4 regions of the Stutzerimonas sp. VN223-3 genome follow, and region 3 is predicted to be linked to each of the others. Evidence: predicted binding sites of a transcription regulator. Region 3 holds the regulator's gene; each other region holds the start of a gene.
The links. The regulator FliA, encoded in region 3, starts transcription of late flagellar genes. The targets are predictions, from matches to a motif close to CTAAAGTTTNNNNNNNNNNNGCCGNTAA.
Positions count from the first base shown of each region.

Region 1: a site for FliA is predicted at 1,717-1,744, ahead of D7241_RS08090 (methyl-accepting chemotaxis protein). Genes of this name have one in related genera too.
Region 2: a site for FliA is predicted at 1,411-1,438, ahead of flgM (flagellar biosynthesis anti-sigma factor FlgM). Genes of this name have one in related genera too.
Region 4: a site for FliA is predicted at 1,246-1,273, ahead of D7241_RS07980 (flagellin). Genes of this name have one in related genera too.

Region 1 covers NZ_RBEC01000001.1:1,808,002-1,812,393, reverse strand. The annotation lists gene D7241_RS08095 (alpha/beta family hydrolase) at 1-88, shown strand, start outside; gene D7241_RS08090 (methyl-accepting chemotaxis protein) at 78-1,646, opposite strand; gene acnA (aconitate hydratase AcnA) at 1,834-4,392, opposite strand, start outside.
Region 2 covers NZ_RBEC01000003.1:194,769-199,160, forward strand. The annotation lists gene D7241_RS16705 (chemotaxis protein CheV) at 1-529, opposite strand, end outside; gene flgA (flagellar basal body P-ring formation chaperone FlgA) at 617-1,369, shown strand; gene flgM (flagellar biosynthesis anti-sigma factor FlgM) at 1,475-1,810, shown strand; gene D7241_RS16720 (flagella synthesis protein FlgN) at 1,859-2,329, shown strand; gene D7241_RS16725 (flagellar brake protein) at 2,407-3,156, shown strand; tRNA gene D7241_RS16730 (tRNA-Arg) at 3,347-3,423, opposite strand; gene D7241_RS16735 (PA3371 family protein) at 3,930-4,112, shown strand; gene D7241_RS16740 (Arc family DNA-binding protein) at 4,332-4,392, shown strand, end outside.
Region 3 covers NZ_RBEC01000001.1:804,080-808,471, reverse strand. The annotation lists gene D7241_RS03745 (protein phosphatase CheZ) at 1-710, opposite strand, end outside; gene D7241_RS03740 (chemotaxis response regulator CheY) at 731-1,105, opposite strand; gene fliA (RNA polymerase sigma factor FliA) at 1,224-1,949, opposite strand; gene fleN (flagellar synthesis regulator FleN) at 1,967-2,794, opposite strand; gene flhF (flagellar biosynthesis protein FlhF) at 2,886-4,172, opposite strand; gene flhA (flagellar biosynthesis protein FlhA) at 4,188-4,392, opposite strand, start outside.
Region 4 covers NZ_RBEC01000001.1:1,776,149-1,780,540, reverse strand. The annotation lists gene D7241_RS07985 (glycosyltransferase) at 1-1,076, shown strand, start outside; gene D7241_RS07980 (flagellin) at 1,368-2,531, shown strand; gene D7241_RS07975 (flagellar protein FlaG) at 2,604-2,963, shown strand; gene fliD (flagellar filament capping protein FliD) at 3,020-4,392, shown strand, end outside.

The DNA of each region.
Region 1 (4,392 bases), 1.0 Mb from region 3:
ACGATCGGGACTGACTCACGATCAGCATCTCGATAACGCCGCGAACGCAGTCGCGGCGTTTCTGCATAACCGATCGTTCAGCGGTTGAAGCGCTCCACCAGGGTGTATTGGGACTGCGCGGTTGCGGCCAGTTCCTCGGAGAGCAACGTCGAGCTTTGTGCATCACCCGCGGTCTGATCGGCGAGGCGGGCAATATTACTGACGTTGTGGCTGATTTCCTCGGCAACTGCACTCTGCTGCTCGGTCGCCGAGGCGATCTGCGAGGTCATATCGATGATGCTTTCCACCGCGGTGCTGATGCCGGCGAGCGCCTTGTCCGCGTCGATTACCCTTTCCACGCCACGGCTCGCCTGAGCGCGGCCCTGTTCGGTGGTTTCAACGGCCTGGCGTGCCTGCAGCTGAAGTTTTTCAATCAGTTGATGAATCTGGCCTGTGGCCGTAGCGGTGCGCTGGGCCAGTTGGCGGACCTCGTCGGCGACCACCGCGAAGCCACGACCGCTTTCCCCGGCGCGAGCTGCTTCGATGGCTGCATTGAGTGCAAGCAAGTTGGTCTGGTCGGCAATGCTTTTGATCACATCGACGACGGTGCCAATTTCGTCGCTGTTCTTCGCCAGCGCTGAAACCGCATCGCCCGTCTCTGTCACCGCGCTGGCCAGCGACTCGATGGCCTTGCGGGTCTGTGCGCTGATTTCTCGGCCCTCGGCGGCGAGCCGGCTGGCCTCTTCGGTGGCACCGGCCGCCAGGGCTACGTTGCCGGCAACCTCCTGAGTCGTTGCGGCCATTTGATTAATGGCCGTGGCGACCTGTTCGGTCTCGTGATGCTGACGCGCCAAACCGTCGGAACAGCTGTGCGCCAGTTCATCTGCGCGCTTGGCTTGCTGCTGAAGCTGCTCGGCGCTGTCCTGAAGACGGGTCAGACAGGTCTTCAGTCGTGCATGTTCGCTGAGCATCGCCATTTCCAGCCGGGCTTCGGCGCCCTGACTGTCGGTGTACATCTGGGCGATCAGCGGGTCGCTCGTTGATTGTTCGGCCAGCCGTACCAACCGGCTCATGCCGCGCATCTGCCAATGCCGCCCGGCGAGTCCCAGCGGCACGGAAAGCAGCGCAGCCAATGCGAACCCCCAGATGTGATCGAGCCATAAACCGACCATGAAACCGATCTGGCTGATGCAAATGAACGGCAGCCAATTGACTGCGACGGGCAGCCACTTGTCGCGACGTGGCACGCCGCTCTTGCCCGCATTAAGTCGCGCATAAAGTGCCTCCGCCCGCTGCACCTGTTCACGTGTGGGCTTGGTGCGAACTGACTCGTAACCGACGATCTTGCGCTGCAGATCGAGCATGGGCGTCATATAGGCGTTGACCCAGTAATGGTCGCCATTCTTGCGTCGATTCTTGACGATGCCCATCCAGGGTTTGCCATCCTTAAGCGTCCGCCACATGTGGGCGAAAACGGCGGCCGGCACGTCCGGGTGACGGATCAGGTTATGCGGCGAGCCGATCAATTCGCCGCGCTCGAAGCCGCTGACTTCGGCGAATATGTCGTTGCAGTAGCTGATCTGGCCTTTGAGGTCCGTGGTGGAAATCAGCCGCTGCTGCTCTGGGAATGCATATTCACGCTGAGTGATGGGCTGGTTGTTTCGCATGAGGGTACGCCTGGCAGTTCGGGATGGTTTTGATGTTCTTGGGCAGTCGATGACGGCAAGCCATGTCTTATTAACGGCAGCAAAACCAATCAGTTGAGCATCAACCGACAAACATTCGCAGAAACAAGACGCCCGCTGCAACAGTGTTGCGAGCGAGCGTTGAAGGGGCGCCAGGGATGCGTGGCGCTCAGGCTTCGATCAACTGTCTTAGGACATAATGCAAAATGCCGCCGGCCTTGAAGTACTGGACTTCATTGAGCGTGTCGATGCGGCAGAGCACTTGGAAATTGTCTCGTGAGCCGTCCTCGCGCTCCACATCCACGGTCAGGAGCTGACGTGGTTTGATGTCGGCACTGAGACCTCGGATAGAGAGCGTCTCGTTACCGGTCAGGCTTAATGATTTGCGCGTCTGATCACCGACGAACTGCAGCGCCAGCACGCCCATGCCGATCAGGTTGGAGCGGTGGATGCGCTCAAAGCTTTCGGCGATCACAGCTTTCACCCCGAGCAGGTTGGTGCCCTTGGCCGCCCAGTCGCGGCTGGAGCCGGTGCCGTACTCCTTGCCGGCTATCACCACCAGCGGCACGCCTTCGGTCTGGTAGCGCATTGCCGCGTCGTAAATCGACATGCGCTCTCCGCTCGGCTGATGAAACGTATTGCCGCCTTCTTCGCCACCCAGCATCTCGTTCTTGATGCGGATGTTGGCGAATGTCCCGCGCATCATCACTTCATGATTGCCTCGACGCGAGCCATAGGAGTTGAAGTCTTCCGGCTTTACGCCCAGTTGCTGCAGGTACAGACCGGCGGGCGAACTGGCTTTGATGTTGCCAGCTGGCGAGATGTGGTCAGTGGTGATGGAGTCGCCAAACAGAGCGAGAATGCGCGCATTCTCGACATTTGCTGGCGGCACCAGCGGTTGGCCGATGTCCTCGAAGAACGGCGGATTCTGCACATAGCTCGAATTGCTGTTCCATTTATAGGTATCGCCAGCGGTTACTGCGATGGACTGCCAATGCTCGTCGCCGCTGAATACGTCCGCATAGCGTGTACGGAACATTTGCCCATCAATCTTGCTGACCGCTTCGTTTACTTCGGCGCTGGTCGGCCAGATGTCCTTAAGGTAGACCGGCTGATTCTGCTCGTCGTAGCCGAGTGGGTCCTTATCCATATTGATTCGGGTTGTACCGGCAAGCGCAAAGGCCACCACCAGCGGCGGCGAAGCCAGCCAGTTGGCCTTCACCAGCGGATGCACGCGTCCCTCGAAGTTGCGGTTGCCGGAGAGCACGGAGGACACGATCAGATCGTTGTCGGTGACCGCTTGGCCAATGGCCTCGGGCAACGGTCCGGAGTTGCCGATGCAAGTGGTGCAGCCATAACCGACGAGATTGAAACCAAGCTGATCCAGGTAGGTGGTCAGCCCGGCGCGCTCTAGATAATCGGTGACGACCTTGGAGCCGGGCGCGAGGGAGGATTTCACCCATGGCGCACGCTTCAAACCGCGTTCGAGCGCCTTCTTTGCTACCAGTCCAGCGGCCATCAGGACGTTGGGGTTGGAAGTGTTGGTGCAGGAGGTAATCGCCGCGATGACGACTGCGCCATGCTTGAGACCGAAATCCTCGCCAGCTACGGGCACCGAGCTGTTGGCTTGCTGAGTCTTGCCACTGGTTTCCAGTAGGAGATCGAAGTTGGCGCCAATGTCACCCAGCGAAACCCTGTCCTGTGGACGCTTGGGTCCGGCGAGAGAAGGCTGCACCTGGCTGAGGTCCAGTTCCAGAGTGGCGGTGAACACCGGGTCCGGTGAATTGCTGTCCCGCCACATGCCCTGGGCCTTGCTGTACGCCTCGACCAGCGCGATGCGGTCCTCGTCGCGCCCGGTCAGGCGCAGGTAATCAATCGTGACCTGATCCACCGGGAAAAAACCGCAGGTCGCGCCGTATTCGGGTGCCATGTTGCCGATGGTCGCGCGGTCGGCAAGGGGAAGATTGTCGAGGCCGGGACCGAAGAATTCGACGAATTTGCCCACCACCCCCTGCTTGCGCAGCATCTGGGTGACGGTGAGTACCAGATCGGTAGCCGTCACGCCTTCGTTGAGTTTTCCGGTCAGGCGCATGCCGACTACTTCAGGAATCAGCATCGATACGGGCTGGCCGAGCATGGCCGCTTCCGCCTCGATACCGCCCACGCCCCAACCCAGCACGCCGAGGCCGTTGATCATGGTTGTATGCGAATCGGTGCCGACCAGGGTGTCCGGGTATGCGATGGTTTCGCCGTTTTCTTCTTTGGTCCACACCACTTGGCCCAGGTATTCCAAGTTGACCTGGTGGCATATACCGGTGCCCGGCGGCACCACGCGGAAATTATCGAATGCCTGCTGGCCCCAGCGCAGGAACTCGTAGCGTTCACCGTTGCGCTGCATTTCGATGTCGACGTTCTGCTCGAACGCCTTGTTGCTGCCGAAACGGTCGACCATCACCGAGTGGTCGATCACCAGATCCACCGGTGACAGCGGATTGATGCGTTGTGGATCGCCGCCGGCTCGGGACACGGCATCGCGCATGGCGGTCAGATCGACGACCGCAGGCACGCCGGTGAAATCCTGCATCAGCACGCGCGCGGGGCGGTACTGGATTTCGCGTTCGGAGGTGTGGGTCTTCAGCCACACCGCCAACGAGGTGAAGTCATCGGCGCGCACCGTGACGTCATCCTCCCAGCGCAGCAGATTCTCCAGCAGAACCTTGAGGGAGGT
Region 2 (4,392 bases), on a different contig from region 3:
ACGCCTTGGTGTGCGTTTCCTCGTCCGCGATGCTGACAGACAATAGCTCCGAAACAGGAGCCACCTCGGCTAGCACTTTTTCCACATCGATGATTTCGACCATCTGATCATCGACGTGCGTCACAGCCGTCAAATAATGATCACTCCCAACGCCTTTAGGAGGCGGAAGGATATCCTCCCAGTTCATGTTGACGATCCGCTCTACGGAGCGCACCAGAAAACCGAGCACCTTGGTGTTGTATTCGACAATAACGGCAAAGCTGTTATTGAGATCCAGCAGCGCAGGTTTTCCAGTCGCCAGAGAGAGATCAAGGATGGAAAGCGTGCTGCCTCGTATATTCGCAACTCCGCGAACAACCGGACTCGACCGGGGCATGATAGTCAGCCGGGGGCACTGCAGCACCTCCTTGACTTTGAATACATTGATGCCATAGAGCTGCTTGCCATCCAAACGGAACAACAACAACTCCAGGCGGTTTTGCCCGACCAGTTGGGTACGCTGGTTAACCGAATCCAATACACCGGCCATGCCAGTTTTCCTCTTGCTTGCGAGATAGGCATTCAGACGTTGTGGCAACGGGGGACATAACGGCACGCCCCTTGCTTCTTGTCTGCCATGAGCGAACAGATGACTTTTTTCCGGCGACCTTGTAAAGCCCTTTGCCGCGCAATCCTTTTACCGGCTTTATGTGGGCTGAGCCAGTATGCTGATTCGGCAACCGTTACACGGCCCGAACAGCTTATCGACGCGACCCGTGGGTTTCTTGAGCGCGAAGTGAGCGACTACTTGCAGCGTAGCCAAATCCAGGCTCGCCACCAGATCGAAGTCAACAGACTCGATCCGCGCTTGCGTCTGGCGGCATGCGATCAGCCTTTGACGACTGAACTCGAAAGCCCGGCACAGCCGGTCGGACGCACCACTGTGCGGGTCAGCTGCCGGGGCTCCTCGCCCTGGTCCGTTTTCGTCCCCGGACAGGTCCATTTGTTCCGTGAGGTGATAGTCGCAAGACGGCCACTAAAACGTGAAAGCATTCTTGAGCAAGCCGACGTCATGCTTGCCGAACGGGACGTTAGCCTACTGACCCAGGGCTACCTGACGGCATTCGATCAGGTACTGGGCAACAAACTCACCCGTAGCGCCCTTCCCGATCAAGTGCTTCCACCAAGCTATGTTTCACTTGCGGAGGTGGTGCACAAAGGCGACCAGGTGGTAATCAGCGCGCAAAACTCGACGATAGATGTGAGAATGCCGGGCGAAGCTTTATCCGACGGTGCACTTGGAAGCCAGATCCGGGTCAAAAACCAACGATCCGGGAGAGTGATCAAAGCGCGAGTAACCGGCCCCGGCCAGGTACAAGTGGCGATGTAGGGCGACGCATGCTATGCCGCATCCGCTCACAAAAAAAAAGGCTAAAGTTTCTAGCAGCTTTGCCGAAAAGCAGGCAAGCGTCCTGACTTATTCGAGGTTTCGATCATGGTTATCGATTTCAACCGGCCAAATAGCGCCGCCAATCCACCGAGCAGCGGACGCAACAGTAGCGTCCAGAACGCTGAGCGATCGACAGTCCAGCAGAACCCAACGACTGAAGCGACCAAAAGCACGGCCGACAGCGCACCGGTAACCGGCGAGAGTGTTCAACTGAGCCCTGAAGCGCAGCGTCTGCAACAAGCAACGGAAAAGCTGAATCAGCAGCCCTCCGTCGATCAGGAGCGTGTAGCTCAAATCAAGCAAGCCATCGCCGATGGAAGCTACCAGATAGATAATCAGCGAGTAGCGTCGAAGCTGCTAGCGTTCGAAAGCCAGCGTTGAAGCCTTGGCGATAAGTGGTAACCAAGCGTCAACGCGTCAGAGGCCACTATGCAAGATACCGAATTGCTTCAGCAGCTCATTGAGGATATCGACACTGCCAGAAAACTTCTGGAGCTCACCAATGCGGAGTATCAGGCACTCGCCGAGCGCGATCTCTCGGGCCTGGAACAATTACTCACGCAAAAGCAGGCGCTACTAGCACTGCTGGGGCAACACGGCACCCTCCGCAGCCAGGCGCTTACAAAGGCACAGCTCAGCGCTGATCGGAGCGGCTTGATAGCATTTGTCAAAGAATCCAAGGCAGCTCAGGAAATCATGGTCCAGGCAGAACAGCTCGATGCCATCCTTGAAGCCTGCAGAAGCTCCAATGAGCGCAACGGCAAACTTATCCGCGCGAACCAGAGCGCAGTTGGCAGCATGCTGCAGCTATTGCAGGGCAGTAACCAGACGCCAGACTTGTACGATCGCCGAGGCGCTGCCGCAAAAAGCGCGCATCATCGCCCACTTAGCCAGGCTTAAAGCACAAACACGCAGCCAATAGAGGCAAAATGCTACTATGCGGCTAGTGTTCGTTATGTGCCGGAGAGCAACGCAAAGTGTCTAACCCTTTTATAGAGGAAGAAGGCCCCCAGCCTCCGCAAACCCTCAAAACTGCGGTTGAGGTTCATGCCAACCTGCGGCTTCTTCTGGATAATCACATCCCGTTACTGGTCCGCTTCGCCGAACGCAGCCAGCGCTATCAGACTTATCTGGTGGAGGTAAATCGGGAGAAGGGCTGGATCGCATTCGACGAGCTGATACCGAGCGACGGTGAACGGTTGCTACTTTCCGGCGAATCGTTCCATGCCGAAGGCTTCTATGAGGGCGTGCGTATCGCTTGGGAAAACAACCATCCGATACACCTCGGTGAGCTGGACGATGCGCGTTGCTACTGGGCTCCGCTACCTGGCGAAATCCTCTATCACCAACGTCGTAACGCCTATCGCGCCCCGCTACTAGGACAGCCTATCAGCGCAGCGCTAAGTGGCAAGGCAATCAAAAAGCCATTGGAAGGCAAACTGCTGGATATGTCGGCAACCGGTTGCAAGCTGAGCTTTCAGGGAGATGTACAAAGCGGCCTGCAGACTGGGCGTGTCTATGAACAGCTTTCCGCCAAGCTGCCCTTCGGCACCATCACAACAGCAGCAGAGCTTCGGCACCTCGTCTTCGACGAGAAGCTCGACGTAACCTTCTGTGGCATGCGCTTCTACCGTATTAGCGGCCTGACGCAACGCCAGATTGAACGATTCGTCTATCAACTCCAACGCGAAGCACGTCGCGACCAGGCGGCTGATCGCTTCAGTTGACACCCCAGATAGTCGACGTGTCGTGCAGATCTTTCAGAACTAGCTGGCCACTAGTTCCAACCTATCATCTCCAGCATCCAATAAGCAGAGCTTCGCGCTGGACAACCCCAGGGCAATTTCCGCCATGGTCATGCCTATCATGCGAACACGCATCGATGAAGCGATTCGTATAAAAATGGATATGAAAACTTGGCGTCCCAGGCGAGGTTCGAACTCACAACCTTCCCCTTAGGAGGGGGATGCTCTATCCAATTGAGCTACTGGGACGTATTAGGCGGGGCAGCATGTTAGCGAGCCTGCATGCATTTGTCATGCACGCGGCCGGCATAAAGCCTGCCGTGCAGCCGGACAGGACCGTCTCACTGCATCGCCGCAGTCGAAGCGCGAAATTGCAAAATGCACGAAAAACCTAGCCAAAACATGCAAAGCGCATTATCAGTCTAAGCCTCCCTATCACCAAGCCACTGTAAATTAAAGGATTTTACCGGCTGAAAAGCTGGCATGTGGAATGCTTAAGTCAAGCCGACCATTAGCGAAGGCATTGATGCTACGCCCACCTTGCTTGTGCATATTTGGCTTTTGTCGCGGTAGCTCAATAGGGAAGACACGACCCTTGGCATGGATCGTTCACAGCTCAACCAGACCGAGCAAATTCGCTCTTGCGTATCCAACGGTCGCCGGCTCAGAACAACTATTGGCGTATGAATGGCGATCACGTCGCTGGGTTTTAAAGACAATTTTTTGCCGTCGAAGGTTTATCAGGAGATAAGGAAATGTCGATTTATGCTTTCGTGTTCTTTTTGCTTAGCATCGCTTGTGGGGTGTTGAGTGTCGGCGTCGATCTTTCTGGTGCCTGGGAGATCGCCGCTAAAAGTGGTGCGGTGCTTTTCGGAACGCTATTTGCCGCATCCCTGCTGGTCGGTCGGCGCTTCAAATTCGATCCCGTGATGCGCTAGTAAAGCCAATTGAAGTGAAAAGATCAGAGGTAAGTCACAAGTAAAGGCAATTTGACACCACAGTGCCTTTACTCGCTTTTTTGTCGCCGTATAATTGGCGTCATTAAGCCGCCTAGTATCTTTTTTACAGGTCGTGGAACAGCGAGCGCTGTTTGGTTGTCAGACCGGTGACTAGAACGGCAATAAGCCACCATCGTCCACCTGACTAACCGGTTTAATATGCGCCCTATGAAGCAGGCAGTTTATTCCAGCCGCACGGCTGACAAATTCGTGGTTCGGC
Region 3 (4,392 bases):
CCTTCACCGTTGGAAGGCTCTTTTTCTTGTTTTTTCTTTTCTTGCTCGGCACGCATGGCTTCGCGGTCATGTTGAATGCCGGCCACACGATCAACCTGGCCAGCCATCAGCACGAGATTGAGCAGGCTGCTTTCGAGTTCACTGATCAGACGGGTTACCCGCTTGATCACCTGGCCTGTCAGGTCCTGAAAATCCTGGGCCAGCATTATTTCGCTGAGATTTTGCGACAGCTGACTGCCATCGTTCATGGTGCGCTGGAGGAATTGATCGATGCGCTTGACCAGATCGCGGAACTGCTCGGCATTCATGTCACGGCGCATGAAGCGCTGCCAATCAGCGGTCAGGCTCTGGGCTTCATAGCTTACGTAGTTCACTAAAGGCGCTGACTCTTCGACCAGATCCATAGTGCGATTGGCCGCTTTCTCGGTCATTTCCACGACATACGAAAGCCGGTCGGTAGCGTCAGTGATCGGTGACGGGTCACCGCCAGTGGCGCACGTATCCATCTCCAGCTTTACGATGGCGTTATGCAGCTCGCGGGTGAGCTTGCCGACTTCCTGATAGAGCCCGTGACTACGGGCCTGGTTGAGCTCATTGAACATCTGCGCCGCTTCATCGAAGCGGCCCTGCTGCAGACTTTCGATCAGCTGAGGTGCATGAGCCCTCAGAGTCGCTTCGAACTCTGCCAGGCTTTGTTCTGCTTGCGTCATAGTGCCCTCGCGGCGTTACTTCAGCCGTTGACGCGCTCGAAGATTTTTTCAATCTTTTCTTTGAGCACTTGAGCCGTGAATGGCTTGACCACATAACCGTTTACGCCTGCCTGCGCGGCCTCGATAATCTGGTCGCGCTTCGCTTCGGCGGTGACCATCAACACCGGAAGGTGCTTCAGGCGATCGTCGGCGCGCACAGCTCGAAGCAGATCGATGCCGCTCATCCCGGGCATGTTCCAATCGGTGACGAGGAAGTCGAAACTCCCGCTCTTTAACATGGGCAGCGCGGTCGTGCCGTCATCCGCCTCAGCGGTATTGGTGAAGCCCAGATCGCGCAGCAGATTCTTAATGATCCGTCTCATGGTCGAGAAGTCATCGACGATGAGAATTTTCATGTTCTTGTCCAAGTACACCTCCGTAATCCCGAAATCCCCAGAACCTGCTCACGGTCTGTTGCGGGCCTCATGAATGAAGCTCGTAAGGGCCTCTAATGCTTTTTTTGCGAACCGGCCGTTAACGGGCGCGCCACTCACCAAGGCGAGCACGCAGGCGCGCCGCGCACTGACTATGCAACTGGCTCACCCGTGATTCGCTGACGCCCAACACCTGGCCGATCTCCTTCAGATTCAACTCTTCGTCGTAATACAACGAAAGCACCAGCTTTTCACGTTCGGGCAGGTTTCCGATGGCCTCGGCCAGCGCCTGTTGAAAACGCTCGTCTTCAAGATCCCGGGACGGCTCCGGATGCGCACTGGCGGCATCCTCCCCAAATTCCCCATGTTCGCCTTCCTGAAGTAAATCATCGAAGCTGAACAAGCGACTACCCAAGGTGTCGCCCAGAATGCCGTAGTACTCATCGAGACTCAATTTAAGTTCGGCCGCAACTTCTTGATCTTTAGCGTCGCGGCCTGTTTTGGCTTCAATTGCCCGAATCGCTTCGCTGACCATGCGCGAGTTACGGTGAACCGAACGCGGTGCCCAGTCGCCCTTACGGACCTCGTCGAGCATCGCGCCACGAATGCGAATTCCAGCGTAAGTCTCGAAGCTCGCGCCTTTGCCGGAATCGTATTTTTTTGACGCCTCCAGTAGACCGATCATGCCCGCCTGCATCAGGTCATCCACCTGCACACTCGCCGGCAAACGCGCCAGGAGGTGATAAGCGATGCGTTTGACTAACGGTGCGTATTGATCGATGAGCTGATACTGCGAGTCTTTTGCCTGAGCTTTGTTGTAATACATACCGAGTCCAGCCACTGTCAGTCGTTAGGCTCTGTGGCGGGCCTGACAAGGCGCTCCACAAAGAACTCCAGATGGCCCCGCGGCGTTGCCGGCAGCGGCCAGGTATCGATCTTCTGCGCGATGGCCTTGAACGCCAGCGAACACTTAGCTCGCGGATAGGCCTCGTAGACGGCACGTTGTTTCTGTACTGCCTTGCGCACCGCCTCGTCGTAAGGAATCGCGCCGACGTACTGCAGCGCCACGTCGAGGAACCGCTCGGTCACTTTGGTCAGCTTGGCGAACAGGTTCCGGCCTTCCTGCGGAGCGTGTGCCATGTTAGCCAGCACACGAAAGCGACTGATGCCGTAGTCGCGATTGAGCAGCTTGATCAACGCATAGGCATCGGTAATGGACGTCGGCTCGTCAGTCACGACTAGCAGCACTTCCTGCGCGGCGCGAACGAAACTCACGACGCCATCGCCAATACCCGCTGCGGTGTCGATAATCAGCACGTCGATATCGTGACCAATGTCGCTAAACGCCTGTATCAGCCCGGAGTGCTGCAACGTGGATAGCTGCACCATGCTCTGGGTTCCCGAAGCCGCGGGCACTATGCGAATGCCGCCCGGCCCCTGAATCAGCACATCACGCAGATCGCATTCGCCAGCAATGACGTCGGCCAACGTGCGCTTGGTAGCCAACCCTAGCAGCACGTCGACATTGGCCAGCCCAAGGTCGGCATCAAGCAACACCACCCGGCGACCGAGGTCGGCCAGCGCCAGCGCCAGATTGACCGACACATTGGTCTTGCCGACGCCACCCTTGCCGCCAGTCACGGCAATAACCTGTACGGGATGAATACCCATTTTCAAACGCCTATATCTTGCTGGGGCCCTGAGGCCATCGATGCGTTCAGCCCGAACGCGTCTTCTTTGTCTGTGTCACGGAGCAAAGCGTTCATCCGACCTTCCGTGAAGAACCGTTGTACAGCCCGGAGAACATATCGGCCATGGTCTCTTCGCTGGGAGTCTCTTCGGACTGCAGGCTTACCGCACGGCTGACCAGCTGATGGCTGCGCGGCAGATGCAGATCATCTGGGATGCGCGGCCCATCGGCGAGGTACGCGATGGGCAAATGCTGGCTGATCGTGAGACCAAGCACATCACCCAGGCTTCCCGCCTCATCCAGTTTAGTCAGAATGCAGCCAGCCAGCCCACAGCGGCGATAGTTATGCCATGTCGCTTTGAGCACCTGGCTCTGACTGGTTGCCGGCAGCACCAGATAATTCTTCGATTTGATACCACGATCAGCCAGCGCTTCGAGCTGCATACGCATCATCGGGTCGCCCGCAGGCAAACCGGCGGTATCGACGAGAATCAGGCGCTTGCGGGCCAACGGCTCCAGCGTCTTGCTCAGCGGCTGGCTGGGGTCTATCTGAATGACCGGTACATCGAGGATGCGACCAAGGGTCTTCAACTGCTCCTGTGCACCGATGCGGTAGTTGTCCATGCTCGCCAGGGCAATGCTCTGCGCGCCGTGTTTGAGCACGTAGCGCGCGGCGAGCTTTGCCAGCGTGGTGGTCTTGCCGGCGCCAGCCGGGCCAACCAGCGCGATGATGCCGCCCTCTTCCAGCGGCTCGACCTTGCTGACCTTGATCGCCTGCGCCAGGTACGCCAGCAACATGCGCCAGGCCTGGCGTGGCTCGGACACGGTAGCAACCTTCTCCAGCAACGCGCGCGACAGTTCGGCCGGCAGGCCGATCCGTTGCAGGCGGCGCCAGAGACTGGCCTGTTGCGGACGGCGACTCTGCTCATGTCCCCAGGCAATCGAGCCAAGCTGCACTTCGATCAGTTCACGCAGACCTTGCAGCTCCGAATGCATGGCTTCGACCGCACGCGAATCTAACGACGCAGCCGCGGCGCTGGAAATCGGTGCCGGCTGAACGGCAGCCTCTGGCTTCTCGTCAAGCAGTTGACGGTCTTTACCCGCCTGAGTGCGTGAAGGCGAGCTCAGCTCAGCGTGAGCATTGGCGATGCGCGCCTGCGTTTTGCGCAGTTCCGCCTCGAGCGCCGGATTCGGCTGCTTGGGCGCTGCCGACTCCATCGGGTAATCAAGCACAGCGGTCAACTCGACGCCGCCAGCGACACGACGATTACCCGTGATCACGGCATCAGCGCCCAGCTCGTCACGAATCATCTTCATGGCGATACGCATGTCGGCTGCGAAGAAACGTTTGACCTGCATGGCCTGTACCCTCGGTTAATTCTGACCCACCGTTGAAACGATGGTGACTTGCTTGTTGTCCGGTATTTCCTGATAGGCCAGGACGTGAATGTTCGGTACTGCCAGCCGGGCGAACCGCGACAGCATCGCGCGGACCGGACCTGCCACCAGCAGAATCGCCGGCTTACCCAACATTTCTTGACGCTGTGCCGCCTCTACCAGGGAACGTTGCAACTTTTCG
Region 4 (4,392 bases), 970 kb from region 3:
CATATAACCCGGGTTTAAGTCTGCAGCGGCTCGGAGGCTTCAAGCTTTCAGATGTCCGCCTGTCGTGGCGTCCAATGGGGTCATGGAAACCAGTTCCTCGCATCCTGGCGCATCCTGCCGACCTTTTCGGCTGCGGCCACTATCGCATCATTTACCCTTTCGAGGCATTGGAAGAAGCTGGCAAAGCGGAGGGGGCAGTGTCGGTAGGGCTCATGCATCCTGCGGACCTGGAGCGTTACGAGCCGGACGCGGTTATCCTGCAACGACAAATTGGCGACGAACGACTCGAGGCGATGCGGCGGCTGAAGGCTTTTTCTCGCGCATTCAAAATTTACGAGCTGGACGACTATCTGCCCAACGTGCCGGTCAAAAGTGTCCATCGTAAGCACATGCCCAAAGACATTGTGCGCTCCTTACGACGAGGAATGAGTTTCGTCGATCGTATTGTGGTTACTACCGATCCGCTTGCCGAAGCGTTTCATGGCTATCATCCGGATATCCGGGTTGTACCAAATCGGCTACCAACGGGACCGTGGGGCGGCCTCAAGGCGAACCGCCGTAATGGCGAACGGTTGCGTGTCGGCTGGGCAGGCGGGGCCAGCCACACAGGCGATTTAGAACTGATCGTCGACGTGGTCCGTGAGCTCGCTAAAGAAGTGGACTGGATCTTCCTTGGGATGTGTCCAGAGGTTTTGAAACCTTATGTCAAGGAGTGGCACCAGGGTGTCGGCATCGAGCGTTACGCCGAGAAGCTCGCCAGCCTGGATCTAGATCTCGCAATCGCGCCGTTAGAAGACAACCCATTCAACATATGCAAGAGCAACCTCAAATTGCTGGAGTATGGCGCCTGCGGCTTCCCGGTCGTTTGCAGCAACCTCGCGCCTTATCAGGGAGCGCTGCCTGTTACGCGGGTGAAAAATCGTTTTGCCGATTGGGTGGATGCAATACGAGGCCACATGGCTGAGCGGGAAGCTACTGCCCGTCTAGGCGATGAGTTGCGTGTCGTGGTACGCCGCGATTGGCTTCTGGCGGGACAGGTCCTGGATCAGTGGCGTGATGCCTGGACGGGATACTGAATCGCTCATGTCCGATGTTGAAAGCCCTCTACGGAGGGCTTTTTTCATAGCTGGCTAAAGCTGTTCGCACTCTAGTCGATACAGGTCAGGACCCGATTGGATATACCGGGTCAAAAAGGGCTTTTGTGCAGGTACGAGCCGGCGATTTTCGAAGAACAGGCAGAAAGTTCTAAAGCTTCCAGATGAAGCGCCGATACAAAAGATGAATGCGAACTCACTGGTTGCCTGAGCATTGCAGGCTAGGGTCGCAACCCAGGCAAAACAAGCTAGGTCCGATGGAGGACAAATATCATGGCTTTGACCGTAAACACCAACGTTGCTTCCCTGAATACTCAGCGCAACCTGAATAATTCGTCTAACTCGCTTGCCACTTCTATGCAGCGTTTGTCGACAGGCAGTCGTATTAACAGCGCGAAGGATGACGCTGCTGGTCTGCAAATTGCGAACCGTCTTACCAGCCAGGTGAACGGCTTGGGTGTTGCGGTAAAGAACTCCAACGACGGCATCTCGATGGCGCAAACAGCCGAAGGCGCGCTTCAGCAATCTACAAACCTGCTGCAGCGTATGCGCGATCTGGCCCTGCAGTCGGCCAACGGTTCCAACAGTGATTCCGAGCGTAAAGCATTGAACTCGGAAGTAAGTGAGCTGAAGAAGGAACTTGATCGTATTTCGAATACCACCACCTTCGGTGGTAAGAAACTGCTGGATGGCAGCTTCGATACAACTACGTTCCAAGTAGGAAGTGCCGCTAACGAAACCATCAGCGTCAAGATTGACGAGATGAGCACCGATTCTTTGAAAGGTAAGTCTTTCGAAGGCTCCGTGGCTGCGGCGACCGGAACTGCGAGCGCTTCGGGCACAGTTACTGTAAGCGGGACCGTCAACGGTGAAAACTTCACTGTGACTACTACCATCGCGAGTGGTACTACAGCAGCTGACGCCACTCAGCAAATTGCGACTGCAATCAACGATGCGAACGTCGGATTGGGTGCTTTCGTGACTGACGGCGCGGATACTAAAATCATCTCCGGACTAGATACTGATGGCTCGGCGAACGCACTCACGTCTTTGAGCGTTAGTGCTCTGCCTGCAGGCCTGGCGGCGGGTGCCGCTTACACAGCTGCAACAGAGGCCACTGAGACTAAAGTATCTGGAATTGATGTAAGTACGGTACAGGGTTCTCAAGAAGCTGTGATGGTCATTGACCAAGCTATTCAAGACATTGATGCGCAGCGAGCAGATCTCGGTGCTGTTCAGAACCGATTCGAGAATACCATCGGGAACTTGCAGAACATCTCTGAGAACGTCTCTGCCGCTCGCGGTCGAATCCAGGACACGGACTTCGCCGCTGAAACCGCCAACCTCAGCAAGAACCAGATTCTGCAACAGGCTGGTACCGCAATCCTGGCACAGGCCAAGCAGCTGCCGCAGGCAGTCCTGAGCCTGCTGCAATAATAAGCGGCTCTAAGATGGCGTAAGATGGGGAAGTGCTTGTCACTTCCCCATCGATTCATTTCGAGGTGAATCATGGACGTCGCAAAAATAGCCGGAGTCGCAGCGGCCTTGACCCCGCTCAGCACAATACCCAGCCTTCCCAAGGAGTCTGGGTTTTTGTCGTCTGATCGGCAAGAGCCTGTCGCTCCCGGCGAGGGCCAAGCTGACCGGTCGGCAGCTGTCGGCGAGGCCGTGGAAAAATTGCTTGCGCAAATGCAAAGTGCGCGGCGTGATTTGAGTTTCAGCGTCGACGACTCGACAGGCGAGCTTGTCGTTCAGGTTGTCGATGGTGAGTCGGGCAAGATGGTTCGGCAAATTCCATCAGAGGAAATTCTTCGATTGGCCGAACGACTTGATGAGATGCGCAGCTTGTTATTCGAGACGAAGGCGTAACGGCACGGATCTTGATTGGTTGCTTCAGTACGTTGTTTTCTTGACGAGGTAGGGTTATGGCGGGCGTAACGGGCATCGGTTCCGGAATCGATATCGACAGTATCGTAGCCAGTATGGTGGCTGCGGAGCGCGCGCCAAAAGAGTCGCAGCTCAGCACGCTCGAGTCCAAAACCACCACTCGAATTACGGCGATCGGCACGCTGAAGAGTGCCATCAGTGAATTTCAGACTGCGCTGGGTAAGCTAAATAAACCAGAGCTGTTCCAGGCCAGGGCTGCGTCCTCTTCCAATGTTGATCTGCTTGGGGTAACGGCAGGCATATCTGCAGGTGCCGGCAGCTATAAAGTTGAAGTTAGTCAACTTGCAGCTGGGAGCAAGGTGGCGCTTCAGGCGATAGTTGATGATCCAAAAACACCTGTAACCTTGGGTAGCGGAACTCTTACTGTCAGTATTGGCGAAGTTGCGCTGCCTGCCATTACGGTGGGTGAGGGTAACAATACTTTAGCGGGTGTTCGGGATGCGATTAACAAAGCCGGCGCTAAGGAGGGTCTGAGCGCAACCATAGTGACTGACAGCTCCGGATCGCGGCTGGTACTTAACAGTTCTACTTCTGGCGCGAACGAAGACATTACCGTCGCGGTGAGCGGAGCGAGCGGTGATCTGTCCAAGTTGGCTTTCGCTGGTGGAACAGCGGCGCCTGGTGACGACGGTTCGGCAGGCGTCATAACTAAAGCCAGTAGTGCCGAACTCACTATTGATGGCTTAAGTGTGATCAGCAAGACCAACAAGATCGAAACCGCCATCGAGGGGGTGACGTTGGACTTGAAAGGCGTAACGGAAGAAGGGAAGCCGTTGACGGTTGGCGTGAAACTAGATGAAGCGGGAGTTACGAAACAGGTCCAAGCCTTCGTCGATGCCTATAACAAGCTCATAGGTGTAGTGAATGCCCAAACAAAAGTTACTCCGGTGGGCGATGGCAAAACGCCGGTAACCGGCGCGCTGGTTGGAGACGCAACCGCTCGTACTTTGCTCAATACTATCCGTAATGAACTGGTCAAGACAGAGGGTTCGGGTACTATCCGAGCGCTTAGCGATATCGGTATCACCACCCAAAGAGACGGCTCACTCAAGATAGATAGCGATAAGCTAGCCAAGGTGACTGGCAGCAGCTTCGAAGAATTGTCCAACCTGTTTGCTGGAGAAAAGGGTTTAGCGACCCGGCTTGATGAGAAGCTCAAGCCATACACAGAAATTGGCGGTATCCTAGAGCAACGCAACAAGTCAATGACTGAGACCATCTCAAATATTGACAAGCAGAAGGAGGATCTCAATCGGCGCATCACCTCTTTGCAAGAACGCCTTTACAAGCAGTTCAATGCAATGGATTTGCTGGTTGGCCAGTTGAGCAATACATCGAGTAGCTTGATTGC